One region of the Methylobacterium sp. WL64 genome, then DNA from elsewhere that is predicted to be linked to it. Evidence: predicted binding sites of a transcription regulator. Region 1 holds the regulator's gene; each other region holds the start of a gene.
What was found. Region 1 encodes PhoB, which activates phosphate uptake and scavenging genes when phosphate is short. Its sites were predicted from a motif close to TGTCATNNANCTGTCAT; they were not measured.

Region 1 (7,811 bases):
TGGTCTCCGACGCGATGAGATCGTGGCGTCGGATACGGTTTTTTCGCATCTGCCCCTGTAATGCGGCGCGCTCCGGGGCTACAGCCCGGCACCATGCTCGAAGGTCTGCCGCCCCACCGCCCGACTCACATCCTGCGCCTGACGACCGATGAGCGGTCGGCCCGGGCCATGACGGATCTGCTGGGCGAGATGTTCGATCCCACCGAGACCGCCGTGGCGGCGTTCGAGGATGCGGATGGCTTCACCTGGCGGCTCGAGGCCTACTTCGCCGACGCGCCGGACGAGGCGTACGTCCGCGACCTGATCCGCCCGGTGATCGGGGACGAGGCCGACGTCGCCGAGTTCCGCACCATCGAGCAGCAGGATTGGGTCCGCACCTCCCTGGAGGGGCTGAAGCCGGTCCGGGCCGGCCGCTTCCTCGTGCACGGCGCACATGACCGCGACGCGGTGCGCGGCAACGATCTGCCGATCGAGATCGAGGCGGCCCTGGCGTTCGGCACCGGCCATCACGGTACGACCCTCGGCTGCCTGCGGGCGCTGGTCTCGGAGTTGAAGCGACGGCGTCCGGCGCATGTGCTGGATGTGGGCACCGGAACCGGGATCCTGGCCTTCGCGGCCGCCAAGGTTTTGCGGCAGCCGGTTGTGGCGGGCGACCTCGACGGCGAGGCGGTCCGGACCGCCCGGGAGAACGCCCGCCTCAACGGCCTTGGGCCCTATCTCAAACTCTACGAGGGTCCCGGCGTACGCCACCGGCTCGCGGACCGGACGCGGCACTTCGACCTCGTCTTCGCCAACATCCTCGCGCGGCCCCTGCGCCGCCTCGCTCCGACCCTGTCGCGCGTGGTCGCGCCTGCGGGCGTGCTGGTCCTGTCAGGCCTGATCGAGCGTGACGTGGCGGGTGTGCTCTCAGCCTACCGCCACCAGGGCTTCCATCTCGTGAGAAGCGGCCTGATCGAGGGCTGGGTCGCCTTGGTGCTGGCCCGCGGCGGTGCGGCGAAGCGGCCCCGGCGCTGAACCGGGACCCGGGCCGCGCATTGCCCGGGCATGAGCCAGACGCCGCGCCCCAATCCGCCGTCCGATCCCATCACCGAGGGCGCGCAGGCCCGGGCCCAGGGCCGTCCCAAGGATTCCTGTCCCTATCCGGCCGACTCACCCGACCGCATCGCCTGGCTCGAGGGTTATGATGGCGTGCCATCCGGCAAAGCCCCGGATCTGCCGATCGCCGACGCCTGATTCCGTCGTACCGCCGGGAATCCCAAACCGTCCGTGCACTAACGCGCGGTCCGGAGCCGTCCAGGCCCCGTCGATCCTTCTGGCAACGCCTCGACGACCGGGCTTTCCGCATCGTCCGCGTGTGCGACCGGGGCGCCGAGCGCAGCCATCAGGACGCGCAGACCCTCGACCCACTCCTCCGCCTCGGCAAGCGAAGCGAAGCCGTCGCGCCGGATCACCGTATCCGGCTCGATCGTGGTGATGGCGTCGAAGAGACCGTCGGCTCTGTCGCTGATCCGGTAGAAGACGCGGCGTGGCATGACCTGGGAGATAGGGCAAAGATCTGGCGTGATAAGATTGCGCGCGACTCTAAACCATAGGTTACGCCCGCGAGCATCATCCGAAAGGTGGGTGGACGGCTCGAAAAACCGCGCTGCGCACGATCCACGCGTCGATTCCGCCCGGTTGCGACGAGGGACCGCCCGGCGATAGGGTCCGCGCATGACAGAGCCAAGTCCGCCCCGCCACCGGTTCCAAACCTTCGACGATCCGAGCCATCGCAAGGGCGTGGAGCGGATCGAGGCCTTGCGCGCGGCCCTGCGCGAGACCACCGTCGATGGTTTCGTGGTGCCCCGGGCCGACGAGCACCAGTCGGAATACGTGCCGGCCGACGCGGAGCGGCTGGCCTGGCTCACCGGCTTCACGGGCTCGGCCGGAACCGCCCTGATCCTGATCGAGTCGGCCGCCCTGGTCGTCGATGGGCGCTACACCCTGCAGGCGCCGGAGCAGGTCGATACCGGGATCGTCACCGTGGTGCCGCTGGCCGAATCGACCGCGGAGGCCTGGATCGCCGACAACCTCAAGCGCGATCAGGTTCTCGGCTACGATCCCTGGCTGCACACGCCGGACGGCGTCGCTCGCCTGGAACGGGCCGCCGTCAAGGCCGGCGGATCGCTACGGCCCGTGCCGAACCTCGTCGACGCCGTCTGGGCCGGCCGTCCGAAGCCGCCGGCCGGGCCGGTGGTTCCCCATCCCGAGGCGTTCGCGGGTGAGTCGGTCGCCGACAAGCTCACCCGTGTGCGCACGGCCCTGGCTGAGGGCGGCTGCGATGCCCTGGTGATCTCCGACCCGCACAATCTCGCCTGGGCGTTCAACCTGCGCGGCTCCGATGTCGGCCATACGCCGCTGGCGCTGGGCTACGCGATCCTGCCACGCGAAGGGCGGGCGCGGCTGTTCCTGGTCTCGCCCAAGGTCGATCCGGCCCTGCGCACGGCGCTGGCGCCGGTCGCCGAGATCCTGTCGCGAGCCGACCTCGATGACGGGCTCGGCTCGCTCAGCGGTGTGCGCGTGCGGGTCGATGCCGAGACGGGCGCCGTGGCCCTGAAGGAGAAGATCGAGGCCGCGGGCGGGACCGCCGATATCGGCAAGGACCCGATCACCGGCATGAAGGCGGTCAAGAACACCGCCGAGATCGCTGGCGCGCGCGCCGCTCACACCCGCGACGGCGCCAGCGTCGTGCGCTTCCTGGCTTGGCTCGACGGCGCCGCCGCCACGGGGGGCTTGAGCGAGATTGCCGCCGTGGAGGCCCTGGAGGATTTCCGCGCAGCCGGCGGCGACCTGCGCGACGTGTCGTTCCCGACAATCTCGGGCTCCGGCCCGAACGGGGCGATCGTGCATTACCGGGTTACGCGCACCAGCGACCGGACCGTGCGGGCCGGCGAGCTGTTCCTGATCGATTCCGGGGCTCAATATCCGGACGGCACCACCGACATCACCCGGACGGTTGCGGTCGGCGCGCCGACGGATGCGATGCGCGACCGCTTCACCCGGGTGCTGAAGGGACATATCGCCATCGCCCGGGCGGTGTTCCCAAAGGGCACGACCGGCGCCCAGATCGACGCGTTCGCCCGCGCTCCGCTGTGGCAGGCCGGGCTCGATTTCGACCACGGCACCGGTCATGGCGTCGGCGCCTTCCTGTCGGTGCATGAGGGTCCGCAGCGCATCGCTAAGACCGGGACCGTGGCGCTGGAGCCCGGCATGATCCTGTCGAACGAGCCGGGCTACTACGCCCCGGGCGCCTACGGCATCCGGATCGAAAACCTCGTCCTCGTCGAGCCCCGTGAGATCCCTGAAGGCGAACGCCCGATGCTCGGCTTCGAGACCCTGACGCTCGCACCCTACGATCGGCGGCTGATCCGCCCGGACCTGCTCGAGCCGGAAGAGCGGGCCTGGATCGACGCCTACCACACCCGGGTGCGCGACACACTGGCGCCGCTCGTCGATGCCGGAACCCGCGGCTGGTTGGACCGCGCCACTGCGCCTCTGGCGCTCTGATCCGGGCGCCTTCGAGTGCGCCCCGGTGCAGAACGTGCGCCTCGGCCACACGCAAGGATCGGATGGTGACGATGTCCGGCGGGTCCAGCTGATCGTCTCCGACGACGCCACCGGCCCGCTCGACGGTGACAAGCTGTGCGACGTCGGCTTGGCGATACGCAAAGCTCTTTAGACGGCCGGCGAAACGCTGCGCGTCATCGCCGAGCACGCCGAACAGCGCGAGCTCCACGAACTCAGTGAAGGGTCGTCCTCTCCCTCATGCTGTTCGAGCCCCGCTGAGCGCCTCAGCGGCGTCGTGGCCGATGGCTCATGGGCTGGAGCGCAGGACAGGGCCCGAACCGGCGCGCTATAAGGCCCGTCACGAGACGACCCGCCTGCGTCTCGGAGATGACGCGGGTGAAACCGCGGCCGACCCGCGCGCGAAGGGACAGCATGATCCGCCGCCTCGCATTCCTGGTCCTGGCCCTTACCGCAAGCCTGTCGGCCGCGTCGGCGCAAGGCTTCCGCACGCCAGCCGACTTGGTGCGGTCGAGCCTCGTGGCCGAGCCGATCGCGGTGGCCGGGGCGCAGCCGTTCACCCTGGCGGTGCGGATGCAGGTGAAGCCGGGCTGGCACGTCTACTGGCGCAACCCGGGCGATTCCGGTCTGCCCCCCGAAGTGACTTGGACCTTGCCGGCGGGCTTCAACGCCGGCGCGATCCGGTGGCCCGCCCCCGAGCGCATCGCGATCGCGACGCTGATGAACTACGGCTACGAGGGCGAGGTCACCCTGCTCGTGCCGGTCACGCCGCCGCCGAGCCTCGACCCGGCCGATCCGGTGCGGATCCAGGCCAAGCTGACCTACCTGGTCTGCGAGACCGAATGCGTCCCGGGCTCCGCCGACCTCGCCTTGACCCTGCCGGTGGGCGAGCCCCGGCCAGATGCCGGGCAGGCTGCCCTGTTCGAGCGGGCTCGCACCGCATTGCCCGCCCCTGCGCTCTGGCCGCTGCAACTCTCGAGTCAGGGCGACACGCTGCAACTCGACTTCGCCGCGGCCGGCCTAAAGCCCGAGTCTATCAAGGCCGCATCGTTCTTCCCCTATTCCGAGACCGCCATCGACAACGCCGCCGTCCAGGTGATGCGCGTCGATGCATCCGGCCTGCACCTCACCCTCGCGCGGAGCACCCCGACGGACCCGGCACCGGCCGCCCTGCCGGGCGTGCTCACCGTGGAGGAGACGACCGGCGCCGAAACGCATCGCCTGGCCTTCGCGTACGGGGACGAGCCGGTTGCACCGGTCCCAGTGGCTGCACCCGAGGCTTCCGCCGCAGCCCAACCGGTCGCCCCGGCCTTCGACGCGCTGACCCTGGCGACCGCGGCGGGCCTGGCCTTTCTGGGCGGGCTGATCCTCAACCTGATGCCCTGCGTTTTTCCCGTCCTGTCGATTAAGGTGCTCGGCCTCGTCCGGCATGCCGGCGAGAGCGCGGCGCGCGTGCGCCTGCACGGCCTCGCCTACACGGCTGGGGTGATGGCAAGCTTCCTAGGCCTTGCAGGCTTGCTGCTCGCCCTCAAGGGCGGCGGGGCCGCGATCGGCTGGGGCTTCCAGCTGCAATCGCCGGCCGTGGTGGCCGGGCTCGCCTATCTGCTGCTCGCCATGGGCCTGAGCCTGTCGGGGGTTGTCCATGTCGGCGGTCGGCTCACCGCCATCGGCGACGGGCTCGCCCGGCGCTCGGGTCTCAGCGGCTCATTCTTTACGGGCGTTCTCGCGACCCTGGTGGCAACCCCCTGCACGGCACCGTTCATGGGCTCGGCCGTGGGCTTCGCGCTGACCCAGAGCGCCGGAGTCGCGCTCGCGGTGTTCGCCAGCCTGGGCTTGGGCCTCGCCCTGCCCTTCCTGGCGCTGACCCTGTGGCCGCCGGCGCTGCGGGCGCTGCCGCGGCCGGGCGCCTGGATGGAAACCCTGAAGCAGGTTCTGGCTTTCCCGGTCTACGCAACGGTGGCGTGGTTGATCTGGGTCCTGGCCCAGCAGGTCGGCCCGCAGGGGCTTCTGGTGGGGCTGATCGGCCTCGTGCTGGTGGGCTTCGCGGCCTGGGCCTGGGAGCACGGGCGCGTCGCCGCTTCGCGGGTCGGACCCGTCGTCCAGGGCGTCGCGCTGCTGACGGTCGTCGCCGTCGGGGCACTGACCCTGACCCTCGATCGCGACCGGGCCGTGCCCGTCGCCCAGGCCGCCGCAGAGGGCGTCGAGCCCTTCACGCAGGCGCGTCTCGACGCCTTGGTGAACGCGCGGCGGCCGGTCTTCGTGAACATGACCGCCGCTTGGTGCATCACATGCGCGGTCAACGAGACGACCTCGCTGTCCACGAAGGTCGTGCGGGCCGCCATGAAGGATCGGGGTGTGACCTACCTGAAGGGCGACTGGACCAACCAGAACCCCGAGATCACCCGCCTGCTGGAGGCGCATGGGCGCAGCGGCGTCCCGCTGTACCTGCTCTACACGGGCACTGGGGAGGCACAGGTGCTGCCGCAGATCCTCACCGAGGGAACGGTGCTGGCGGCCTTGAAGGCGGTACCGGCCGCCCCCGGTAAGAGCGCAGCGCTGGCACGCTGACCGAGGAGGCAGGCGCGCCGTTCCGCCCCGACGGGCTGGAGGTCTTCAGGCTTCGAGGGAAAACGTCTCGTCGAAGGCGTATCCCGAGCCCCGCACGGTGCGGATCGGGTCGGCCTGCCGGGGGGCGTTGAGCGCCTTACGCAGCCGCCCGACATGCACGTCCACGGTGCGCTCGTCGATGTAGACGTCGTGGCCCCAGACCCCGTCGAGGAGCTGTTCACGGGAAAAAACCCGGCCTGGCGCCAGCATCAGGAATTCGAGCAGCCTGAATTCGGTTGGTCCGAGATGGAGTTCCTCGCCGGCGCGCCGGACCCGGTGGCCGGAGCGGTCGAGCTCGATGTCGCCTGCCGCCAGACGGTCGGCGACGTGGGCCGGCTTGGCCCGGCGCAGCAGCGCCCGAACGCGAGCCAGCAGTTCCGGCACCGAAAACGGCTTGACGATGTAGTCGTCGGCGCCGGTTCCGAGCCCGCGGACCCGGTCGCCTTCCTCGCCGCGCGCGGTGAGCATGATCACCGGCAGACGCTCGGTCTCGCGCCGGGCCCGGATGCGGCGGCACAACTCGATGCCCGAGAGGCCGGGCAGCATCCAGTCGAGCAGGACCAGATCGGGCGTGCGCTCGGCCAGGAGCAGTTCGGCGTCGTCACCGCGACTGGCCGAATCCACCAGGAATCCTTCGGCCTCCAGGTTGTAGCGCAGCAGGGTAGTCAGCGCCTCCTCGTCCTCAACGATCAGGACTTGCATGCTCACGTTCGATAACCTGTTCCGAATTCGGCACGCATCGAATCAACCGCGCCGGAGGGCCCGGACGCGCCGATGGTGCGGCAGGGGCCGCGATTCCTCAACCCACGCGCACTCCCACCGGGGCTTTGTCCCGCAGGTGGGAGTGCGCGCTGCGGAGGAACCGCGAACCGCATGTCACGGGGCCGTGGCGGCAGGCCCGACCGTCGCGTAGTTCGACGCGTCGTTCTTCGGCCGCTCGCCCGCCAGCGTCTCACCGGTGGCGAGGTAATGGATCGTCTCGGCGATATTGGTGGTGTGGTCGCCGATGCGTTCGACGTTCTTCGCGCAGAAGAGCAGATGCGTGCAGAACGAGATGTTGCGCGGATCCTCCATCATGTAGGTGAGGAGCTCGCGGAACAGCGAATTGTACAGGGCATCGATCTCGCCATCCCGCTCCCAGACATCGTAGGCCGCCTTGATGTCGCGGCTGGCATAGGCGTCGAGGATATCCTTGAGCTGAGCTTCCGCGAGGTCGCTCATGTGACGCACGCCGAGCACGATCTTCTGCGCAGGCGCCTGATCGGAGATCGCGACGACCCGCTTGGCGACGTTCTTGGCGAGGTCGCCGATCCGCTCCAGATCGCCGGACACGCGGATTGCCGAGATGGTCTCGCGCAGGTCGATCGCCAGCGGCTGACGCCGGGCGATGAGCAGCACTGCCCGCTCTTCGATGTCACGCTGGAGCGCATCGAGGCGCTTGTCGGCGAGGATCACCGCCTGGGCGAGCGTATCGTCCCGGCGGACGAGGGCATCGGTCGCCTCGGCGGCCATCTTCTCGGCGACGCCGCCCATCTCGGAAATCGAGCGACGCAGGTCATCCAGGTCGGTGTCGTAGGAACTGACGATATGGCCGGGCATGGTGGATCCTTCGATGGCGTCCCGCAAACCTTGATCCGCGA
Region 2 (7,811 bases), on a different contig from region 1:
CCCAGCCGGCGGCGTTCGGTAGCCCGAAGATCTTGATTCACGGCAACTATTGCGGCCCCGGCAACAACGCGCCGCTGCCGCCGATCGATGCCCTCGACGCCGCCTGCGCCCGCCACGACGCCTGCACGCCGGCAGGCGGTCTGCCGTCGCAGGCCTGCAACCTGCGCCTGCAGCACGACGCGGCGCTCGTCTCACGCGACCCGCGCCAGCCCGAGGATCTGCGGGCGCTGGCGGGCTTCGTCGCGGCAAGCGCGACGCTGATCCCCGCCGAGCCGGGCCCACGGCGCCTACCCGCCTCGGTCACGACCGCCACGATGCCGGGGGCCTATGCGCCGGCCCTGTCGCGGCCGGTCCCCTCGGCCGACCTCTCGGACGAGGCACCCGAGGGGGGTGAGGCCGACTGAACCTCGTCCCGCCCGGACGGTCAGGCTCGGCCACCCGCCTTGCGCGCATGGCCGAGGAAGAACCGGACCATCTCGGCGCTCGCATCCGGCCCGCGAGGCTCGGTGAACGAGCCGTCCGGGCTGCCGCCCGACCAAGCATGCCCGGCCCCGTGCAAGATCCAGTATTCCAGCTGGGTCCCGCCGGCGGCGTCCTTGCGGACCGTTCGGGTGTAGGCGACGCCCCCCGGGCTCGTGCCCCGGTCGACCGTCTCGGCGAGGCCCGTGGGCGCCATGGCCTGGGCGACCACCTGATCGCCGTTGGCCGGGTGCACGGTGCGATCGATGTCGCCGTGGAACACGATGGTCGGGACCGCCTGCCGGTTGCGGCCCGGGGCGCTGCCCTGCCCCTTCATGGCGGCGAAGGCCGAGGGAACGTCCCGGGCCGCGCCGCAGGCCAGGCCCGAATGGACGCCCACCGCCGCGAACAGGTCCGGATAGGTCGCCGCCAGGATCGCCGCCGTAGCGCCCCCGGCCGAGAGACCCGCAGCGTAGACCCGGTTCGGGTCGGCCGAGAACTCCTCCACCACCGCCCGGGCGATGCCGGCGAGCAGGGCCGGCTCTCCGGCGTCGCGGGTCTGGTCGCTGGTGGCGTACCAGTTCCAGCAGCGCTGCATGTTTGCCGACTGGGGTTGCTCCGGATAGGCGACCAGGAAGGTCTGCGCCTCGGCGAGGCGGTTCATCCGCGTCCCGGCGGCGAAGTCGTCCGGGTTCTGGGTGCAGCCGTGCAGCATCAGGAGGACGGGCAGCGCCTGGCCGGTGTAGCCGCTCGGCACGAACACCTTGTAGCGGCGGCTGCCCGCGGCGGCCGTGAAGGTTCTGTCCTCGAACCGGGCGCCGGCCGGCACGGTCGCGGTGGCGGGCCGTCCGGGCTGCACGGGGGCTCCCGCGAAGCCCTCCGCGAAACCGCCGGTGGGGAGTCCGCTCCGCGCGAGGCCGTCGCGCACGGTCCGCATCACCGCCGCGGCGATGTCGGCGGCGTGTGGGGGGACGTGTGGGGCGGCGTGGTCCGGCTCGGCACTCGGCTTGGGGGCCGTCCAGGCGTCGCCGGGGGCCTGCGGCGCCTCCATGTCGATGATCGGGGCGCCCCCGGTCGTCTCGGCCGGGCGCTCGCGCGCCTCGGCCCAGCGGGCGAAGGCGTCGGCCTGCTGGCTCTGGAACCGGCCCATGGCGGCCGTCATCCGGGCGGCTCGGGCCGCGCGCTTGCCCTCGGCCTCGGCCGAGCCGGGGGCTCCGAACCCGCCGAGCTTCATCTTGGACAGGTCGAAGTTCAAAAAGTCCAGCTTGGGGAAGTGCTTCATCGGGCCGTTCCTTGCGGGCGGGGTTCGGACACGGCCGGCGGCTGCGCCCGGCTGTGCGGTCGGGAAATTCTTCAGGCGATCCGGTCGGCCAGGGCGGCCTTGACCGCGGGGCTGGCCTGGAACGCCCCCAGCACCTCCACGGAGGCGATGGCGGCGCGCGCCAATTCGGGTGTGACGTCCGTCGCCACCGTGGCGAGGCCGAGGACCTGGATGTGCAGGGGCACGCCGGCATCCCGGGCGGCCTCCAGGGCGGCGCGGGAATAGTGTGAGACGCCCAGGCGCAGCTGGCGGCGGGCCACGGATTGGCGCACCGCCTCCTCCTGCCGGTCCAGCTGGTTGCGCACCGCGGTGCGGATGAAGTCGGCGCGGTTGGCGTAGAACCCATCGCGGACCATCAGGTCGACCCGGCCGAGATCGACGAAGCCCAGGTTGATCGTGATCTTCTCGCTATCCGGCACCTTGGGCCGGAGTTCCGGTACGGTGTCTGCCATCGCTTCGCCCTCTCCAGCCCATCCGGTTGGATGGTCTAGAGATGGTGAGCGGATGCCGCAGCGCAAGATACGGTCGCGACGCGTCTCGAAACGGTCGCGGTTTCAAAGGGTCGGCGGCCCGTTGCGTGTCCGGGGCGGAGCCCTGGTGTCCGGCTTCGCCCGAGTTCGGGGCTGCGCCCCCCGAACCCCGCCGAAGGGCCTCGGGCCCTTCGGGAGCCCGTATCGCGACGCATCATCAGTCCGCGCCGATCCCCCGTCCCTTCAGGCTGGCGCCGATCTCGTCGAGGACGGAGGCGTCGTCGATGGTCGCCGGCATCGTCCAGGGCTCGTGGTCGGCGATGCGCTTCATGGTGGCGCGCAGGATCTTGCCGGACCGGGTTTTCGGCAGGCGCGGCACGGTGAGCGCCAGCTTGAACGCAGCCACGGGCCCGATCTCGTCGCGCACCTTGGCGACCAACTCGCGCTCGATGTCCTCGGGCGCGCGGTCGACCCGGGCCTTGAGCACCACGAAGCCGCAGGGCACCTCGCCCTTCAGCGCGTCGCGGATGCCGATCACCGCGCATTCGGCGACATCGGGGTGGCCGGCCAGCACCGCCTCCATGCCGCCGGTGGACAGGCGATGGCCCGCGACGTTGATGATGTCGTCGGTCCGCCCGAGCACGGTGATGTAGCCGTCGGCGTCGATCACCCCGGCATCCGAGGTGTCGTAGTAGCCCGGGAAGGTGGCGAGGTAGCTCGACCGCATCCGCGCGTCCGAGCCCCACAGGGTCGGCAGGCAGCCGGGCGGCAGGGGCAGCCGGATCGCGATGGTGCCCATCGTGCCGGGCGGGACCGGCTTGCCGCCCTCGTCCAGGACCGCGACCGCGTAGCCCGGCATCGGCACGCAGGTGCTGCCGTGCTTCACCGGCAGGAGGCCGAGGCCCAGCGGATTGCCGGCGATCGGCCAGCCGGTCTCGGTCTGCCACCAATGGTCGATGACCGGGCGATCCAGCGCCCGCTCGGCCCAGGCGACCGAATCCGGGTCGGCCCGCTCCCCGGCCAGGAACAGGCTGCGGAAGGCGGACAGGTCGTAGTCGCCCACCAGCGCCCCGGCCGGATCCTCCTTCTTGATCGCGCGCAGGGCCGTCGGCGCCGTGAACAGACAGACTACGCCGTGCTCGGCGACCACCCGCCAGAACGCCCCGGCATCGGGCGTGCCCACCGGCTTGCCCTCGTACAGGACCGTGGTGCAGCCGTGCAGCAGCGGCGCGTAGACGATGTAGGAATGGCCGACCACCCAGCCGATGTCCGAGGCGCAGAAATAGGTCTCGCCGGGCCGGACGCCGTAGAGGTTCGGCATCGACCAGGCGAGCGCCACGAGGTAGCCGCCGGTATCCCGAACCACGCCCTTCGGCTTGCCGGTCGTCCCGGAGGTGTAGAGGACGTAGAGCGGGTCGGTGGCGGCCACCGGCACGCAGGCGGCGCGCTTGCCCGCCGCCTCGGCGGCCGCGACGGCCTCGGCCCAATCGTGGTCGCGGCCCGCGACGAGCGTCGCGGCGCATTGAGGACGCTGCAGGATCAGGCAGGCCTCGGGCTTGTGCCGGGAGGTGGCGATCGCGAGGTCCAGCAGCGGCTTGTAGGCGACCACCCGGTTCGGCTCCAGGCCGCAGGAGGCTGCCAGCACCACCTTGGGGGCCGCATCCTCGATCCGCACCGCCAGCTCGTTGGCCGCGAAGCCGCCGAACACCACCGAGTGCACGGCGCCCAGCCGGGCACAGGCCAGCATGCCGAACAGGGCCTCGGGCACCATCGGCATGTACAGGATCACCCGGTCGCCCTTGCCGACGCCGAGATCGGCCAGGACGGCCGCGAGCGTCGCCACCGCATCGCGCAACTCCCGGTAGCTGATGCTGCGCTTCGTGCCGGTGACGGGGGAATCGTACAGGATCGCCGCCTGCTCGGCCCGCGCCCCGTCGGCGTGGCGGTCCACCGCGTTGTGGCAGGCGTTGAGCGTCCCGTCCGGGAACCAGCGGCCGTAGGGCCCGGCGTCCGGCGCGAAGATCTGCTCGGGCGCGCGCGACCAGTCGAGCGCCCGGGCCGCCTCGCGCCAGAACGCCTCCGGGTCGCGGCGCGCCGCGTCATAGATCTCGGGATAGCGGCCCGGCAGGCTGGCGGTGGTCATGGGCGCGGCGTGTCCTCGGAGCCGCTCTCCGGCGGCATCCCGGGGAGATTAGCCGATTCTGATTTTTTTGCGCGCGCGAGCGGTCGTCCAAGTGGATGATAACGCGCTTATGGATCGCTACCGGGCTCCGCCGAAGAGCCGGTTCCTTACACCCAGGCCCCTGATCCTGATGTTCCGGAGCGAAGCGGAGGCCTCGAAGGAGGGTTCCAGGGATCGCGGCTGCATCTGGAGGGCGCCTTCGAGGCTCAGTGGCGCGGGCGCCTCGCGACGGGGTCTCGGTCGGAAGAGCGTAAAACACGCGTGCAGAGAACCGCCGCACCGGGCGGACCGATACGGCGGTTCTCATCTTGAAAGTATGTTCGTGGGACAGTCAGGCGTCGCTCAGTGCAACGTATCGTTGCCGGCTTGCAGCCTTTTGATCTCGTCTTTGAGAAGAAGTTTCCGTCGCTTCAGTTCGGCAATGTGGAGGTCGTTCGCAGAAGGCCTGTGGATCGCCTCGTGAATCTCGCGCTCGAGGGCTTCGTGCTTCCGGGCGAGTTGGCTCAAATGCGTCTGCAGCGACATGAGTCGAATCTCCTGTCATTGTTCCGACACATGGAGACTGGCACAGGATGCCGCACCTGTCGAAGCCTTTTCTCCGGCCAAGCCTCACGAATGCTTGCACGGCCGGCTTGTCCCGCGGCGGGGCGTAACGCATGCTCTTCGATCTGGAACGGTCTTCGATCCCGCGGGTGATGATGGCGGACGAGTCGGGTGAGAGCGCGCAGTCGGACCTCGAGGCCGAGCTGAGTCGGCTGCGCGAGGAGCACCGGGGCCTCGACGGCGCCATCGAGGCGCTGGAGCGCAGCGTCGCCGGGGATCAGCTTCAGATCCAGCGCTTGAAGAAGCGCAAGCTGACCCTGCGCGACCGGATCTACCATATCGAGGATGCCCTCACCCCCGATATCATCGCTTAGAGCGCGCCGCCGAAGTGGATGCCGGTTCGGGGTGAGCGAGCGCAGCGCGTCGCCCCGGAAGCCGGAAACCATCTTTCGGGACGGTCCACCGATGCCGGTGGACGCACTGGCCCGCCGCCTTGCCGCCGGGCCGCCTCGCCTGTAAGCGGCCTCTTTTGCCGGGACATACGATGGCGTCGCCTCCCGTCGCGATCATCATGGGCAGTCAGTCCGACTGGGCGACCATGCGGCACGCCGCCGAGACGCTCGATGCGCTCGCGGTGCCGTACGACGCCCGGATCGTGTCGGCCCACCGCACCCCGGACCGGCTCGTGGCCTTCGCCAAGGGCGCGGTGGCGGACGGGTTCAAGGTCGTGATCGCCGGTGCCGGCGGGGCCGCGCACCTGCCCGGCATGGCGGCCGCGATGACCCGCCTGCCGGTCTTCGGCGTTCCTGTGGAATCGAAGGCCCTGTCCGGCCAGGACAGCCTGCTGTCGATCGTCCAGATGCCGGCCGGCATTCCCGTCGGGACGCTGGCGATCGGCCGGGCGGGCGCGGTCAACGCGGCGCTGCTGGCGGCCGCGGTGCTGGCGCTCGGCGATCCGGGCCTGGCGGAGCGGCTCGAGGCGTGGCGCGCGGCCCAGACCGCGTCGGTGGCCGAGCGGCCGGTGACGGAAACGCATTCGTGACGGACACACCCCTGAAGCCCGGCTCCACCCTCGGCATCGTCGGCGGCGGACAGCTCGGGCGCATGATCGCGCTCGCGGCGGCCGCTTACGGCCTGAAGGTGCACGTCTACGCGCCCGATCAGGACAGCCCCGCCTTCGACGTCTGCGCCCGGACGACCTGCGCGGCCTACGACGACCCGCAAGCGCTCGCCGCCTTCGCGCGCAGCGTCGACGCGGTGACCTACGAGTTCGAGAACATCCCGCGCGCCACCGCCGACATCCTGGCTCGGCACGCACCCCTGCACCCGAACGCCGAAGCTTTGGCTACAACCCAGGATCGCCTCAGCGAAAAGGAATTCATCAACCGGCTCGGAATTCCGACCGCCCCGTTCCAGGCGGTCGACACGCCCGATGACCTCGACCGGGCGATCGCGGCGCTCGGCCTTCCGGCGGTGCTCAAGACCCGCCGGTTCGGCTACGACGGCAAGGGTCAGCGCATCCTGCGCGAGCGCGCCGAGGGCGACCGCAACGCGCTGTTCGCCGAGTTCGGCGGCGCGCCGCTGATCCTGGAGGGCTTCGTGCCGTTCGAGCGCGAGGTCTCGGTGGTCGCCGCCCGCGGCCGTGACGGCGGCTTCGCGGCCTTCGACCTGTGCGAGAACGAGCACCGCGACCACATCCTGGCGCTGACCCGGGTGCCGGCCCCCGGCCTGACGCCCGAGACCGCCCGCGCCGCCCTCGACATCGCCAAGCGGATCGCCGATGCGCTGGACTATGTCGGCGTGCTCGCCGTCGAGATGTTCCTGGTGCGCCAGGACGGAGCCGAGCGGCTGGTGGTCAACGAGATCGCGCCGCGGGTCCACAATTCCGGGCACTGGACCATCGAGGGGGCGACGACCTCGCAATTCGCCCAGCATGTCCGCGCGGTGTGCGGCTGGCCGCTCGGCGACTCGGCCCGGATCGGCGGGTTGCCGGTGGAGATGCGCAACCTGATCGGCGCCCAGGCCGACGATTGGTCGGGCCTGCTGGCCGAGCCCGGCGCCCACCTGCACCTCTACGGCAAGGGCGAGGCCCGGCCCGGCCGCAAGATGGGCCACGTCACCCGGCTGGGATCCGTTCCGATCCCCTGATCGAGCCCGGTTCTGCGGCTTCGGGAACACACCGGACCGGCCGCACGCGTGCCGGAGGCCGCCCCCGGACGCCTGCGCGCCGTCGAGCCATACCTTCGCCACATCCCGCCGCTTCCACCACATCGTGGGCGGTCACGGAACCGCGCGCCTTTAAGCCGGCATTCACCGCGATGCGCGACGGTGCCTCGGAGACGAGGGGCGCGGCGCGGGCCGGGCGACGGGACAATCGGGGGCGGGGTGCGCGCGCGAAGGCGGGCCGCGCCCCGGGGAGAGTGGGGCGATGATCGTACGCAACGGGCTGGCACACAAGATCGCGCTGATCGGCGCGGCCACGCTCTCGGCCGCGGCCCTTGCGGGCTGTGAAACCGTCGGCAGCGCCGCCGGCCCGCGGCAATACGCGGTGGTGGAGACCGACACCACCGGCGCCACCAACGTCAACATCGCGTCGCTGACCGAGGTGATCCAGCGCAACCCGAACGACGCTGCCGCCTACAACACCCGCGGCGCCGCCTATGCCCGGGCCGGCCAGTTCAACGACGCCATCGCCGACTTCACAAAGGCGATCCAGATCGACCCGAATTCGGGTTCGGCCTACAACAACCGCGCGCTGGCCGAGCGTCAGGTCGGCCGCGACGCCGCCGCGCTGCAGGATTTCAGCAAGGCGATCAGCATCGACCCGAATTACGGG
Region 3 (7,811 bases), on a different contig from region 1:
CCTGGAGGCCGAGATGCTGGTCAGCCATGCGCGTCTCCGAAAGGCAGGCGCGCCAGCAGCCGGAACGGCTCGACCCCGTCCTGCACGAGCACGCTCAGGGCGTCGATCACCACGGGCTCAGGTCGCGTGGCCGCGTAGGCGTCGGACAGGCGGCGCAGCCAGGCGGCGCGGTCGGGATCCGGCAGCGCGTCGGTCAGCGTCATGTGGAACCGGAAAGCCTCGAAGACATACGGATAGCCCCAGCGGGCGAGCAGGGTGCGGCCGCGCGGATCGAGGCGCTCCGGGCGGCGCTTGGCGCGCTCGCTCTCCGACAGCGGCGCCCGCCACGGGTCCAGGACGGCGACGCATTCGGCGGCGAGCAACCCGAGCTCCGGCGGCGGAGCCGCGGGGACCAGCGCCAGGAACGGCCCGAGCGCCGCGACGGCCAGCGGCCCGAGCGCCACCGGCGGGTGCCCGATTGCGAGGTCCCGCACCGCCGCGACGAGGTCCGCCTCCTCGGTGCCCGGGGCGAGGCGCATCGGCGCCTTCAGGGTCGCATGGAACCCGTAGACCCGGGCGCCCACCGTGACGGCGGCGAGGTCGCCGAGGGCCTGCGGATGCGGCACCGGCGCGCCGGCGGCGTTGTCGTAGCCGAGCACGGCGTTGCCGAAGGCGGCCAGGCCCGAGCCGGGCGGGGGGAGCCAATAGAGAGCGTAGCGGCGCGTCATGTGATGACCTCCGGCCTCCGCGCGGTCACGCCGTCGGCGCGCAGGCGCGGTCGACGCTGGCGCGGCGCGGGCGCACATCCATGGCGTTGCCGCGCCAGACGATGGCGCTCTGCACCCAGGCGGCGAGCCACAGGGCCGGGATCAGCGCGTCGCGCATTAGGAACGCCGCCAGCATGCGCGGCCCGCGTTGCCAGCCCGCGCGGACCGCGAGCCGGTACTCGGCCCCATAGCACAGCCCGATGAGGCCGGCAGCGCCCGCGAGGCCGGCCGAGCTGCCGGCCCAGAGCGCCACCAGCAGCGCCGGCAACAGGACCCCGCTGCCGATCTCCGGGATGAAGAACAGCGCGAAGGTCACCCGGCGCAGGCGCGCCCAGCGCAGCTGCCGCGCCCAGACCTCGCGGAAGCCGCGCCGTCCCAGCGGCTGCTCGAACGGGCTCGAAACGAGGTGGACGCGCTTGCCGGCGGCGCGCACCAGCTTGGTGGCGGCTGCATCCTCGGCGATCTCGGAGGCCAGCGCCTGAAGGCCGCCCCGGGCCTCCAGGAACGGCTTGTGCCAGAGCATGCTCTTGCCCTGCGCGAAGCCCAGGCCGAACGCCTCGGCCGCGTATTGCCAGCGGGCCTGCAGGGTGTTGAGGAAGGCGCATTCCACCTCGGCCATGAAGCTGCCCGGCCGGGCGCCCGCCGGGGTCGAGCAGACCAGGCCGGTGTCGGACCGCCAGGCCGCCTGCAGCCGCTGAAGATAATCCGGCGGCATCGCGACGTTGGAATCGGCGAGCACGATCCAGTCATGCGCGGCGGCGCGCCAGCCGCGGACGCAATTGTTCAGCTTGGGATTGTCGCTCACGCGCTCGTCACCGAGGATCAGCCGGGCCGGCACCTGCGGGTGGTCGGCGATCAGGCGCTGCACCCGCGGGACGATCGGATCGGCCGGGTCGGCCACGCAGAAGATCAACTCGTAGGCCGGATAGGCGAGGCGGAAGCTGCGGACCAGCATCTCGTCGCTGAACGCCTCGACCCCGTGGAGCGGCCGGACCAGGGAGACCGGGGCACCGGCCGGGAAGGTGGACGCGCCGTGGACCGTCCCGATGCGCCGGCCCGCGATCGCGATGCTGGCGATCTGGATCAGGGCCAACAGCGCACCGAGGGACAGGGCCGACACCGTGGGGTCAATCATGCGGATCCCTCGTTCACGCTCGTGATCGGCCCGGATCGTCGGCGAGTGCGCGTGGCATCAGGGATTTCGAGCCGCACCCGGTCGGGCGCGGCTCTAACGGCCGGACCGCGTCAGCCGTGTGACAGAGGCCCCTCAGAACCGAAGGGTCAGGTTGCCCTTCACGGCCTGGTCCTGGGCCCGGGCGCCGACTTGGCCGGTATAGGCCACGCCGAGCGTCGCGTTCGGCGCCACCGCCAGGTCGAGCCCGGCGCCGGCCACCAGCGCGTCCCGGTCGATCGGCACCCCCGCGCTCAGGAAGGCGGGGCCGGTGCCGAAGCTCAGCAGGGCCGCCGGCACGACGTCGCCGAACGCCCGCCGGTAGCCGAGCAGGCCGTGCGCCGTCACCGGAACACCGAAGCCGAGATCGAAGCCCGTCTGCCCCCGCACGCCGACGGTCGCCGCGCCGAGGTCGTAGCCGCGCCCGTAGCTGACCAGCGCCGCTGCGCCGCCGGTCTCGGCGAACCCGTCGCGCCGGATGCCGACATAGGCCGCGCCCACGAACGGCTCGATGTAGGAGGCCGCCGCCGGTCCGCCCCGCGACGCCGGGGCCGACGGCACGCTCAGCGTGAACCGGTAGCTGATCTCGCCGAAGCCCTGGACGGTGTGGCCGCCGCCATGCCCGGTCGGGCTGTCCGACAGGCCGTACAGGACGCTGCGCCGGGTGCGGGTGTCGGTGTCGGCGTAGAGGGCGCCCAGCCGCACTTCGATCGGGCCGAACGTGGTGCCGCCGTAGACGCCGCCGAAGCCGCTCTTGAGCGTCGCGCTCTCGGATGGGCTGGCGGCGCCCAGCCGCGCGCCCGCGCCCTGCCGGCCGACGCTGTCGAGGTTGGCCTCGGTGTAGCCGCCGACCAAGCCGAACCGGAGCCCGCTCGGCAGCCGGATGTCGGCGCCGAGCGCGAAGCCGGCGATCTGCCGGTCGAGGTCGAAGGCGTTGCCGCCCCCGCCGGCCGTGCCGAACGCGCCGAAGCCCTGGCCCCAGAGCCCGAACACCCGCGGGTCGAGGACCCGCGTCGGCACGCTCGCCACCACGGGCGTCCGGCCCGGCAGGTCGGCGCTGTAGGCCGCCGGCACGCGGCCGTCGTCGAGGCTCGGGGCCGACCCGCCCCAGCGCAGCCGGTCGAGCACCGCCTCGCGCACGAAGAACGCCGTCTCGTAGGCGGTCGACACCGTGCTGGCGTGGATGTCGCCGGCGAGCGCCCGGAAGCCGTCGGCGGCCTCCGCGGTGGTGAACGCCAGGGCGGCGTCGTAGGCCCGGCCGGACCCGGCCGCCTGGAGCGCGTTGGCGGACGCGACGCCGTTGCGCCCGGTGGCGCCGGCGGCCAGCGGGACGTCGTTGCGGGTCAGCGTCAGGGCGACGTCGTTGGGCAGGTAGCGCAGGCCGGGGCTGAGGAAGGCGAGGTTCGTCGTGACCCCGTCGAACCGTCCCGAGACGCCGCCGGCCGCGCTCAAGATCGCGTAGGTTGTGCGCGGGCCATAGGCCCCGGAGGCAGCCACGACCTGCACGGTGCCGCCGCCGAGCGTCACGGCGCCGCCGGCCGCGATCTTGTCGGCTTGTCCGGCGGCCTTGGCCTCGACCCGGTAGACCGAGCCCGGCGCGAAGGCGACCGCGCCGGCGACGTTGAGGGTGCCGATCGAGTTCCCCGGCGCCACGGTGCCGCCCGAGAGGGCGTTGAGGCCGCCGAGTGTGCCCGAGCCGCCGAGCAGGCCGCCGGCCCCGACCGAGACGGTGCCCGCGATGGTGCCGTTGGCGTAGAGCACGCCGCCGGTGCCGACGCCGACATCGATGCCGAGGCGGTCGCTCGTGTCCATCCGCAGGGTGCCGGTGACGGCTCCGAAATAGCCGGCGGCGGAATAGAGGTCGATGCGGCTCCAGTAGCTGAGCGGGCTGCCGTAGAAGGCCGCGAGCGCGCTGGTCTGCGTGTTGACGACGATCTGGTTGATCGTGGCGGTCGAGAGCTGGCCGTAGAGGCCGCCCTGCGGGGCGAGCGTGCGGGCGGCGGCGGTCGATCCGCCGTAGAGCGGCGCCAGCAGGATCGCGGCGTCGGGTCCGCCGGCGGGGGCCGCCTCGCGCGGGGCCTGGGCGAAGGTCAGGGTCGGCAGGCCGTAGGTCAGGCGCTGCTGGTAGGCGGCCTGGTTGGCGGCCGACGGGAGATAGGGGTTTCCGGCGCTGTTGGCGGCGCCGCTCGCGCAGGCCGCGACGGTGTTGCCGCATTGGGCGGCGAGATAGGCCTGAAGCTGCCCCTGCGCCTGCACGAACTGGTTCGGCAGGTTGATCGCCACGCCGGTCACCGCGGCTTTGTTGACGTAGGCCGGGTTCGTGAACGCCTGGGCCAGGTCGTAGGCCGCCAGCGCCCGGCTGCCGATCACGTCGAGGGGGTAGTGGACGCCGAGCACGATCCGGCTCTCGCCGTACTCGGAGGCCCGCAGCAGCACGTTCTGGTATTGCTGCGGCACCAGCATCGCCAGCAGGTAGCCGCTGGTGAACGCGTAGGTGGTGTGCCCGCTGGGGAAGGAGGCGTTGGTCGCGAGGCCGGTCAGCGCCGTCGGATCGAACGGGTTGATGCGGCCGGGCGCGACCTGGACCGGGCGCGACGAGCCGTAGACGTCCTGGCCCGGCTGGGTGTTGGTGACCCCGTAGGCGCGGTCGTAGACGCTGTTGGTGGTGTTGGGCAGGCCGTCATACGTCGGCAGCCCGTAGCCCGCGGGCGCCACGGCCGGCACCGCCACGTAGTTGGCGGGTGTCACGCTCGGGTTGTTGGCCGCGCCGTTGGCGAAGTAGTTCTTCGCGACGCCGAGGTTGTTGCCCGTGAACGTGTTGGCGTTGACCAGCAGGTTGACCACGCCGCCGAGGGCGCCGTTCACGCCCTGGGCGGTCCCGCGCTGGTAGATCGGGCCGAGCTGCGCACCGAGGCCGCCGACCCGTTGCTGCGGGACGATGCCGTTGATCGGCGTCTGTCCGGGCAGGCCGCCGGCGATGTTGGCCGCGACGCCGTAGCTGCCGAGCCCCGAGGACGACAGGGCGTTGCTCGCCGCGCTGAGCAGGTTCTTGTCGCTGATCGCCACCTGCTGCCGGGCGAGGTCCGCGCCGGTGTTGAGGGCGATCGTCTGCGCAAGGTTCAGGCTCAGCGTCGCCTGCCCGGCCGCCGTTGCGTTGAGCGCCAGGTACGGCGCCAGCAGGTTGAGCACGTTGACGTCGGAGGCCGTGGTGTTGACGGTCTGCGCCTGCACCCCCGACCCGCACGCGGCGACCATCAAGGCCGCGATCGAGACCCCATAGCGAACGCTCATTCCTGGCCCCCAAGCCTGCGGCCCTTCGGCCTGCGGCGGGAGATTTAGCCACTTCCGCGAACGCGAATGCGTCATAATCCATTCACAAAGCCCTGAATCATCGCGTGTATCCTGTCAGCAACAGCCAGACATCTTAGCCGGCGCAAATCCAGGGCCATGTTCATCTTGCGCTTTGCTTCCAGCGCCGCGGCCGCGGCTCCGCAAACGCGTCACGCTGCACTCCAGGCCGGACGCCTCCCCGTCGATCGGTGCGGGCCATCGCCGGACGGATGTCCGGTACCGGAACCGGGCGCGGTCGTATCAGTAAACACCCCGGCCCAGACCTCGAAGTGGGCGGAATAGACTTCGTGCAGATTGATATTTTCGGATCGTCGGCGGTAGGCGCACGAATATAATGCTTCGCTGAATACCTTCGGTAAAACGTCACTGAAACGTCATCCCACAATCTTAATCCCGCTTCGCTTCCGAAGACGATTCAACGCGAGGGCCCATGTCCGATTCCGCCGTCATTCCGCAACACGGGGTGGGGAACAGGCCCGCGGGCGGTCCGCGCCTCGAGCACGGGATCCATCTGGGGGGCGTCGTCGCCTTCCTGGCGGTTCTGGTGGCCGGGCTCGGCTACGCGGTGGTGAGCCTCATCGCCGACATGAACGCCGTTGGCGAGGCGCCGCTGGCCTACGGGGCCTTCGCGCTGCTCGGGCTCGCGCTGCTGATCGCCCTCGCCTTCGAATTCGTGAACGGGTTCCACGACACCGCCAACGCGGTGGCCACCGTCATCTACACCCACTCGATGCCGCCGCTGGTGGCGGTGGTCTGGTCGGGCTTCTTCAACTTCCTGGGGGTGATGCTGTCCTCGGGCGCGGTGGCCTACGCCATCGTCACCCTGCTGCCGGTAGAGCTGATCCTGCATGTCGGCTCGGGAGCCGGCTACGCGATGATCTTCGCGCTGCTGCTCGCCGCCATCATCTGGAACCTCGGGACCTGGGCCTTCGGCCTGCCGAACTCCTCGTCGCATGCGCTGATCGGCTCGGTGCTGGGCGTCGGCCTCGCCAACCAGCTGATGGGCGGCGGCGACGGCACCGCCGGCGTCGACTGGAACCAGGCGTTCAATGTGTTCAAGGCGCTGCTGTTCTCGCCCCTGTGCGGCTTCGCCCTCGCGGCGCTGCTGCTGCTGGCCCTGAAATTCGCGGTGCGCCGCAAGGACCTCTACGAGGCCCCCAAGGGCGAGGCGCCGCCGCCGCTGTGGATCCGCAGCCTCCTGATCCTGACCTGCACGCTGGTGTCGTTCTTCCACGGCGGCAACGACGGCCAGAAGGGCATGGGCCTGATCATGCTGATCCTGATCGGCGCGGCGCCCACCGCCTACGCGCTGAACCGCACCATGTCGGACGACACGACCCCGGCCTTCATCCAGACCTCGGCGGCGGCGAGCCAAGTGTTCTCCGCCCGGGCCCCCGGCGCTCCCCAGCCGGAGACGGCGCAGGCGCGCCGGACGGTGACGGACGCCCTCAAGTCCAAGGACCTGAACCGGCCGCCGGTCTACGCCGCGCTCTCCGCGCTCGCGACCGACATCGCCGCCAGCGTGAAGAATTACGGCGCGATCCGCACCGTCCCGGCCGCCCAGACCGAGAACCTGCGCAACGCCATGTACCTCACCGCCGACGCGGTGCGGCTGCTGCCCAACGCCGGGGCTGATCTGTCCGAGGCCGAGAAGTCGACCCTGAAGAGCTACACCGGGCTGCTCAACAACGGCACCCGCTACATCCCGGGCTGGGTGAAGGTCTGCGTCGCCCTGGCGCTCGGCCTCGGCACCATGGTCGGCTGGAAGCGCATCGTCGTCACGGTGGGCGAGAAGATCGGCAAGACCCACCTCACCTACGCCCAGGGCGCCTCGGCCGAGATGGTCGCCGCGGGGACGATCGGGCTTGCCGAACTCTACGGCCTTCCGGTCTCGACCACGCACATCCTGTCCTCGGGCGTCGCCGGGACGATGGCGGCCAACGGCTCGGGCCTGCAGATGGCCACGGTGCGCAACATGGCCCTCGCCTGGATCCTGACCCTGCCGGCCGCCATCACGCTGGCCGCGACCTTGTTCTTCCTGCTGCGCCACGTGTTCTGACGCCGCGGGTATCGGCGGGGCCGAGCCCCGCAATCCACGGACAAGCATGACGACGGACAGGGCCGTTTCCGCACCCCGCGGAAACGGCCCTGTTCGTTCCGGCCCCGGTTTCCCGAGGCCTCAAGGGCGCGCCATGGCACGCACGAAGGCGAGGCAGGTGCGGCGCGCGGCGACGGTCTCGATCGCCATGAAGGCCGTCACGAGATCCGCCGCCTGAGCCACGGCCTCGCGCGGCTCGGGCTCGTCCGGCAGGAAGGCGGCGACCGGCATGCGGAGCGTTCCGGCGATCCGCTCGAGGATCTCCACGGAGCGATCCGCCTCGGGCAGCCCGTGAACCGGATGGGTCATGGCGCAGGCCATCGTTCAGGCCGCCTGGTTACCGAGCTGGATCGCCCGGGCGATCTCCGAACGCCGCTTGGCGTAGCCGGGAGCCACCATCGGGTAGTTGGCCGGCAGGCCGAACTTGGCGCGGTAGCGCTCCGGG
Region 4 (7,811 bases), on a different contig from region 1:
GCCATCCGGGTCGGCGAGCCCGCGGACCGGCATATCGCGATCTTCTTCAACGACGTGACCGCGCGCAAGGTCGCGGAAGCGGAACTCCGGACGCTCAACGACACGCTCGAGCAGCAGGTGCAGGAACGGACCCTGGAGCTGAACACCCTTTGGGACACGTCGCCGGACTTCCTGCTGGTCATCGATTTCGCGGGGGTCTTCCGGCGGGTCAATCCCGCCTGGACGAAGATGCTCGGCTACACGCCCGAAGAACTCCTGGGCCGCCACGTCAACGCGTTCGTGGTCCCGGACGACCATGCCGAGACCATCGACGCCTACACCGCGGCGGCTGAGGGCGCCCAGCCGCGGATCGTCAATCGCTACCGCCACAAGGACGGGTCGCTGCGCTGGATCTCCTGGGTCGCGGTCCCGGCGGGAGACATGCTCTACGCCACCGGCCGGGACGTCACGGCCGAGAAGGAGCGCGACGCCCTCCTGCGCGACGCCCAGGACTTCGCGCGCCTCGCCCTGTCGGCGGTCGGCGGGGTCGGCGTCTGGACCTACGAGCTGGACAGCGACCGATTCTTCTACGACGCCGCCATCGCCAAGCTCTACGCGATCGATCCGGACCGGGGATCGGAGGGCATCCCGCGTCCGGACTTCCTCGCCAACGTCCACCCCGACGACCGCCCGGCGCTCAAGACGACCATGACGGGCGGATTGGCGAATGCCGGCGACCTCGAACTCGAGTACCGCCTGTGCCACTCGGACGGCACCGTCCACTGGGTCCTGTCCCGCGGCCATACCTACCACGACGCCGAGGGGCGGCCGCTCCGGCGCACGGGCGTCGGCATCGACACGACCAGCCAGCGCCAGACCGAGGAGGCCCTGCGCCAGTCGCAGAAGATGGAGGCGGTCGGCCAGCTCACCGGCGGCCTGGCCCACGACTTCAACAACCTGCTGGCCGGCATCTCCGGCGCGCTGGAGCTGATGCAGACCCGGATGGGCCAGGGCCGGTTCGCCGAACTGGACCGCTACATGACGGTGGCCCAGGGGGCGGCCAAGCGCGCGGCCGCCTTGACCCACCGCCTGCTCGCCTTCTCGCGCCGGCAGACGCTGACCCCCAAGCCGACCAACGTGAACCAGCTCATCCTGGGCATGGAGGAATTGATCCGGCGCACCATCGGGCCGGAGATCGGCCTGGACGTCGTAGGAGCTCCGGCGCTGTGGCCGGCGCTGATCGATCCGGGCCAGCTCGAGAACGCGCTCCTGAACTTGTGCATCAACGCCCGCGACGCCATGCCGGCGGGCGGGCGCATCACCATCGAGACCGCCAACACCCACCTGGATCGGGCCGCGGCCCTCCGGCACGACCTCCCCGAAGGCCCGTATCTCGTGCTGAGCGTGACCGACACCGGCACCGGCATGCCCCCGGAGGTGATCGCCCGGGTGTTCGAGCCGTTCTTCACCACGAAGCCGATCGGCCAGGGCACCGGCCTCGGGCTCTCGATGATTCACGGCTTCGCGCAGCAATCGGGAGGCCAGGTGCGGATCGAATCGGAGGTCGGCCGGGGCACGACCGTGTGCCTGTACATGCCGCGTCATTGCGGTGAGGCCGAAGGCGGCGATGTCGCCCTGCAGCTCTCCAGCGTGGCGCGGGCCGGCCAGGACGAGACCGTGCTGATCGTGGACGACGAGCCGTCCGTGCGGATGCTGGTCACCGAGGTGCTGGAGGATCTCGGCTATACCGCGATCGAGGCGGCCGACAGCACCGCGGGGCTCAAGGTCCTGCAGTCGGACGTGCATATCGACCTGCTCGTCACCGATGTCGGCCTGCCCGGGGGGATGAACGGCCGGCAGATGGCGGATGCCGGCCGCGAGCGGCGCCCCGACCTCAAGGTTCTGTTCATCACCGGCTACGCCGAGAACGCGGTGCTGGGGCACGGCCACCTGGAGCCCGGCATGCAGGTGCTGACCAAGCCCTTCCCGATGGAGGCGCTCGCCGCGCGGATCAAGGATCTGATCGTCGCCCGCTGATGGCCGTTGCGGGCGTGATCGCCGGGTTGCGTCGGCTGCCGTCCCAGGTATGCGGCGTCGCGGAACGCCATCGCGTCCGCGGTGTCGGATCCCCGGCGTCGCGGCGTTCCCGACCGCAACGCCACGGTCGCCATCAACGCGACTTCGACGGGTTCCGGTCCAATCGGCCGGGCCGGCTGAGGCCGGTCATGGCGGATATCCGACCGCATCTTTCGGCCGTGTGCTGCGCAGCAGCCTCGACGGAGCTGCCCAGGGATCGCGCGGCAGGCCCACAGCATGCGATCTTTACCCTTCCCGACGACCATGGGGACTGCACAGCGTGGCCTCGCCGCCGCTTCGATGTCGCAGTCCGAGGCCACGTCTTGTCCATCCGGAATGTCCGCACGGAACGGTGCGTCGAACTCGATGTCTTCAAGACGTTCCTCGTACTGGGCATGGTGTTCGCCCACGTCGTCCAGATCGTCCAGGCCCCGATCGACGGGTTCACGGCGGGCCTGTCCAACGTCATCAACCTCGTGAGCTTCTCGGGATTTCTGTTCGCATTCGGCTGGGGGACGGCCCTGTCCGCCCGGTCCGGCCGGGTTAGGCCGGTGTGGGAGCGGCTGCAGGGGCCGGCCAAGATCCTGCTGGCCTTCTACCTGTCCGGGATCGGAGCCGTAATCCTGACCGACGGCAACGGGTGGTCGGCGGCGCGGATCCTCGGCGTGGTGACGCTGATGGACCTGCCGGGCCACAGCGAATTCCTCGCCTCGTTCTTCGTCCTGAGCCTCGCGATGGTTTGGCTCGGCAGAGGGCTCGGGCACGTCGTCCGCAGGCCGGCCTGTCTGATGGCGTGCGTTGCAGCCTCGGCCGCGTTCGGATGTCTCCCGTTCGACGGTCCCGATCTGCCCTGGCTGACGATCTTCGTCCCCGCGCCGGACAACACGTATTTCCCCCTCGCCCCGCACGCGATGTGGCTGTTCCTGGGGGCCTTTTACGCCGACAGGACGGAGCCTTTCGGCGGCATCGATCTCTGCCTCGCCGCGTCGGCGACCTACGCCCTCCTGACCGTCGCGTCGATCACCGGGAGCCTGCCTTCGCGGTTCCCACCATCGACCGTGTGGGTGATCGGGCCTGCGCTGTTCCTGCTGCTCTACCGGGCGGCCAGCATGGCGATCGTGCGGCGCATCGCGGTCCCGCGCCTCTGGACCAGCCCCGGTCGGCACGTCCTGATCTATCTGGTCGCGTCGAACTTGAGCCTGTTCGCCGTCCAAAACGTCTGGGGTCCGATCGCTCGAAGCCCGTGGGAGGCCGCGGCGCTCACCATCGTCCTGATGGCCGCGATCACGGTCCTCCGCGCGGCGTTGACGCGTGCGACGCAGGCCGCGTTCATGCTCGCACCGACGTGACCTCCTAACCGCGCGCGCCGTCGCCCGTGACTTCGAGCACGACGCAGGCGCGGATCGGCCGGCCGTACTCGTCGGTGCCCGCGACCGTGACCCGGTGGGCGCCCGGCGCGAGGTCGTCGGGCAGGCCCGCGGTCCAGATGTGGGTCGAGGGCGTCGCCTGCACCCAGCTCTTCCTGGTCTCGGGATAGCGGGCGTAGAGTTCGGTCACGAACGGATCGAGCCGGCGCGTCCGCGCCATCGGCGCCGGCGCGCGGTCGCCGATCCGAATCGCGAGGTTCGTGCGCGGGCCGCCGTCGAACACGTTGACCACGAGATTGGTCGCCGTCAGCGCGTCCTGCGGGACCGGCGGGCGCAGCCCCTGCATCGGGTGGCTCGCCCGGACGATCTCGGGGGCGGCCGGGCGCAATTCGCTCTCGAAGGCGATCCGCATCGCCGCGTCCGGCTCGCCCTGGGCGGGGACGAAGCGAGTGGTGTAGTCGGTGCCGCGGATCGAGAGCACGTGGAAGCCGTTCGGCGTGCCGTCGCGGCTGTCGGCGGACGGGATGCCGGTGCGGGTATCCGGCCCGCTCCACCACGAGCCGGACACGGCGGTCATCACGTGGTGGTGGTGCCGCTCCGAAAGGTAATGGTGCTCGGTGGTGTGGGTGTGGCCGGCGAGGCTCAGCACCGTCCGGCCGGCCAACAGGTCGAGGAGCGCGGCCCGGTCGATCGTCGCGCTGCGCGGGTCGTCGCCGGTATCGGTCACCAGCGGGATATGGGTCGCCAGCACGATCAAATCGTCCGGCGGGATCTCGGCCAGAAGGTTCTTCAGGAAGGTGAGCGTGCGCTCACCGACATGGCCCCGGTAGGTGTTGGCTCCCACGGGCACCGGCGGCCCCATCCACTCGACGTTGTCGATCATCACGAACAGCGCGCGCCCGTGGCGGAACGCGTAGGTCGGCGACCCGAACACGCGCTTCCAGGTCTCGCGGCTGTGGCGGGCGTCCGGTGCCTGCATGTTGAGGTCGTGGTTGCCGGGCAGGCTGTACCACGGCAGGCCGATCCGCCCGACGATGCGGTTGGAGCGGCCGTAGAGCGAGAGGTCGTCGAACAGCACGTCGCCGGTGGTGAGGCCGAAAGCCGCCGGGATCGCCATCGCCCGGGCGACTGCGGTGTCGCGCACGTGGTCGAGCTCGAACCGGCTCTCGGGCTGCGGATCGGTGAACAGGATCACGTCGAAATCCGCCGGCTCGTCGGCCTTCGTCAGGGTGAAGTCGATCGAGGCCGGGAGCGGACCGGTAGGCGCGATGCCCCTGTAGCGCAGGCCGAGGCCCGCGGGCGTCCCGCCGGGCTGGTGGATGTAGGAGTGGCGGGGCACGTTGTCGGCGTCCCGCGGCAGGGCATAGCGCGGCGGCTTGATCACGAACACCACCCCGTCTCCCGGCATCGGCAGGCGGTAGCGGCCGTCTCCGTCCGTCCGCACCACCTCCCGGCCGTTGGAGACCAGCACGCCCGGCAGCGGCGCGCGCGTGGAACCGGCCGCCCCGACGGCATAGACGATGCCCGTGGCCTCAGCGGATCCCTGCGCGCCGGCACGGCCGGCCAGGAGCGAGAGGGCGGCGGCGCCGGCGACGGTCTCCCGGCGGGTCAGACGTCCGGACGCTGGGATCGAATCGCGTGGCATCGGGGGCTCCTGCTCGGCGGCAAAGGCCAAGCAGAGGCATTTGACTGCCGGATGACAGAGCGGCCCCAAACGCGCGAGGCCCGCACCCCGGGTAGGGGTGCGGGCCTCGGCTGAACCCGATAAGCGCGGCGCGCGGCGAACTTACTCTTCGTCGCCGGGCTCGAAGGTCTGCGGCAGCGGCTCGGCGCTGGCGACCGGGGTCGGCGCCCCGATGGTCGAGGGCACGTTCACGCCGTCGCGCTTGTAGATGTCGTCACGGAACTGCACGAGCCCGTCCGGGGTCGCCCAGGCGGTGATGTAGGTCCAGTAGACCGGCACCGGCTGGGCGATGTTGGCGTCGACGCGCTTGCCGCTCTCGATCGCCTGCTCGACCTGCTCGCGGCCCCAGCCGGGCGTGTCCTTCAGGAGCCACGTGATGTACTCGCGCACGTTCTGCACGCGCACGCAGCCCGACGAGATGAAGCGGAAATCGTCGCCGAACACGCCCTTGGTGTTCGTGTCGTGCATGAACACGCCGTAGGGGTTCGGGATGTTGATGCGCACGATGCCCATCGAGTTGAAATCGGCGCCCGATTCCTGCCGGTAGGTGAAGCGCGTGCCCTCGTCCGAGTTCCAGTTGATCGAGCGCGGCGAGACCTCACCGTTGCCCGACAGGATGTGGATCTTGTTGTCGGTGAGGTAGTTCGGATCCTTCTGCATCTTCGGGATCAGGTCCTTCTTCACGATGGAAGCCGGGACCGTCCAGGTCGGGTTGAAGTTGATCTGGGTCGCCTTGGTGTTCATGATCGGCGACTGGCGGTCGATCTTGCCGACGCCGGCGGCGTGCAGCGTGACGACCTGGCCGTTCTCCACGGTCTCCACCAGGGCGGCCGGGATGTTCATGATCACGAAGCGCCGGCCGAGATCGCCCGAATAGGAGCGCAGGCGGACGACGTTGGTCTCGAGCTGATGCAGCCGCACGTCGGCGGGCACGTTCATCGCCTGCTGGGTGGCGAGGCTCATGGCGCCGGTCTGGCTGAGGCCGTGGCGGGCCTGGAACCGCTTCACGCCGGCCGAGACGTAGGAATCGTACACGCCGGAGCCGCCGGCGGCCGGATCGAGGTCGCCGGTGACGATCAGGCGCTGGCGCACCGCGGCCACGGCCGGGCCCTTGGCGCCGACGCGCAGGCGGTCGGCGCCGGAGACCGGGCGCCAGCCGCCGCGGTTGACGATGTCCCGGTAGCGCTCGACCATCTGCTCGGTGGCCGACACGGTCTGGGGCGACAGGATCGGCACGGTCTCGCGCTGCACCTGCATGGCGGCGGGCGAAGCGTAGTCCTGCGCCCATTCGGCCTGGGCGTAGTTGCCCTGGTCGCGGGCCTCGGCGGCACCGAGGCCGAGCGTGCCGAGCGCGGCGACGCCCAGCATGGCGGTGAACCGGTTTGTTGCCTTGATGCGCATCAGTCGCTGGCTCTTGTCCGGAGTTCGTCAGTTCATGGCGAGAGCGGGTGTACTCGGTCGCCACGGTGTCGGGATGGCCTTAAGACTCCCTATCGAAGGGGCCGGATTGTGGCGTCGGCGTGCGCCAGCGCACGTGGCGACTGGATGCGGCACGGCGACAACAGTCCTGGGTGGACCAGTGTGGCAGAGATGTCACCGCAACGCGGGCCGGCGCAGGATTCCGCCTACCTCATAAGGACCGGCCGCGCGGGCCTGACGTGTCGTCTCGGTCGATCATCATCCTCAGGACGGAAGCATGCCGATGAAGATCTTTTGCGCGGCCCTCCTCGGCCTCAGCGTGTTCACGGGGGCGGCCCAGGCCGACCCGATCAAGGCCGGCGACCTCACGATCGACACGCCCTGGCTGCGCGCCACGCCGAACGGCGCCAAGGTCGCTGGCGGCTACGTGACGATCCGCAACTCCGGCACCGCCCCGGACACGCTGACGGGCGCCGCGGTGCCGTTCGCGCGCTCGGGCGAGATCCACTCCATGTCGATGGAGGGCGGCGTGATGAAGATGGCCCCGGTCTCCGGAGGCCTGACGGTCAAGCCAGGCGGGACCGTGGAGCTGAAGCCCGGCGGCTATCACCTGATGTTCGAGGGCCTTTCGGGCGCCCCGAAGGCCGGCGACAGCGTGTCCGGGACGCTCACGTTCCAGCGTGCCGGCACCGTGCCGGTCACCTTCTCGGTCGCACCGATCGGGGCGAGCGCGCCCGGTGGCGGTCACCAGCATCAGCATTAAAACGGCCACCGCCGGGGTGACTACCGGCTCGGCATGAGCCGACTTGCTGAACCAAGCCCTTGGACCCGTTCACGATTGCGCGGCTGTCGCGAGCGGCTCGGGCCTCCGGCTCTGCCGAGCCCGGACGGCGATACACCTTCCGGGTGTCTCGAAATGGGTCATGCAACTGATCCTGGCGTCGCCGACGCGCCCCTGTTCAAGGCCTGCGCGCCCGAGGGAAGCCCGATTCCAAGACCGGTCCAAGGCACCGTGTATTCGGTGGTGTCCAGGTCACCTTTTGAATGCTTGCAGCTGGCCGTGTACGCCATATCTTAACCATCGGCCGGCTCATTAAGGTTAAGGAAGATCTAACCCTGATGCCGCCGCGGTTCGGCGCTAGGATTGCGGCGTCGCCCGAGAGCCATGGCCGGAATGTCCCGGTCCGGGACGGCTTGGCCCGTCGGCGGCACAGGAGAGGCACATGAACGGCTTCGATGTCACGTTCCGGGACGATCGGGACTGGGTCGATTTCGGCAAGACCTAC

Region 2: FV242_RS14425 (YdcH family protein) is a predicted target of PhoB. The motif match lies at 4,971-4,987, and genes of this name have one in related genera.
Region 3: FV242_RS25195 (inorganic phosphate transporter) is a predicted target of PhoB. The motif match lies at 5,630-5,646, and genes of this name have one in related genera.
Region 4: FV242_RS03420 (calcineurin-like phosphoesterase family protein) is a predicted target of PhoB. The motif match lies at 5,108-5,124, and genes of this name have one in related genera.

The regions. Positions count from the first base shown of each region.
Region 1 covers NZ_VRVA01000006.1:37,181-44,991, reverse strand. The annotation lists gene FV242_RS05055 (50S ribosomal protein L11 methyltransferase) at 94-1,014, shown strand; gene FV242_RS05050 (Rmf/CrpP family protein) at 1,045-1,233, shown strand; gene FV242_RS05045 (hypothetical protein) at 1,272-1,532, opposite strand; gene FV242_RS05040 (aminopeptidase P family protein) at 1,714-3,546, shown strand; gene FV242_RS34325 (hypothetical protein) at 3,572-3,718, shown strand; gene FV242_RS05035 (protein-disulfide reductase DsbD) at 3,979-6,132, shown strand; gene phoB (phosphate regulon transcriptional regulator PhoB) at 6,178-6,873, opposite strand; gene phoU (phosphate signaling complex protein PhoU) at 7,048-7,770, opposite strand.
Region 2 covers NZ_VRVA01000028.1:2,068-9,878, reverse strand. The annotation lists gene FV242_RS14445 (hypothetical protein) at 1-404, shown strand, start outside; gene FV242_RS14440 (PHB depolymerase family esterase) at 425-1,741, opposite strand; gene FV242_RS14435 (CopG family transcriptional regulator) at 1,813-2,232, opposite strand; gene FV242_RS14430 (propionyl-CoA synthetase) at 2,468-4,393, opposite strand; gene FV242_RS14425 (YdcH family protein) at 4,775-4,957, opposite strand; gene FV242_RS14420 (YdcH family protein) at 5,089-5,349, shown strand; gene purE (5-(carboxyamino)imidazole ribonucleotide mutase) at 5,520-6,017, shown strand; gene FV242_RS14410 (5-(carboxyamino)imidazole ribonucleotide synthase) at 6,014-7,123, shown strand; gene FV242_RS14405 (tetratricopeptide repeat protein) at 7,404-7,811, shown strand, end outside.
Region 3 covers NZ_VRVA01000089.1:2,229-10,039, reverse strand. The annotation lists gene FV242_RS25215 (chloramphenicol acetyltransferase) at 1-28, opposite strand, end outside; gene FV242_RS25210 (DUF1045 domain-containing protein) at 21-707, opposite strand; gene FV242_RS25205 (ceramide glucosyltransferase) at 733-1,881, opposite strand; gene FV242_RS25200 (autotransporter domain-containing protein) at 2,014-5,208, opposite strand; gene FV242_RS25195 (inorganic phosphate transporter) at 5,699-7,327, shown strand; gene FV242_RS25190 (hypothetical protein) at 7,448-7,675, opposite strand; gene FV242_RS25185 (MucR family transcriptional regulator) at 7,691-7,811, opposite strand, start outside.
Region 4 covers NZ_VRVA01000004.1:45,893-53,703, reverse strand. The annotation lists gene FV242_RS03430 (PAS domain S-box protein) at 1-2,016, shown strand, start outside; gene FV242_RS03425 (heparan-alpha-glucosaminide N-acetyltransferase domain-containing protein) at 2,379-3,404, shown strand; gene FV242_RS03420 (calcineurin-like phosphoesterase family protein) at 3,409-5,067, opposite strand; gene FV242_RS03415 (murein L,D-transpeptidase) at 5,209-6,507, opposite strand; partial or broken gene FV242_RS03410 (copper chaperone PCu(A)C) at 6,875-7,288, shown strand; gene FV242_RS03405 (DUF1465 family protein) at 7,749-7,811, shown strand, end outside.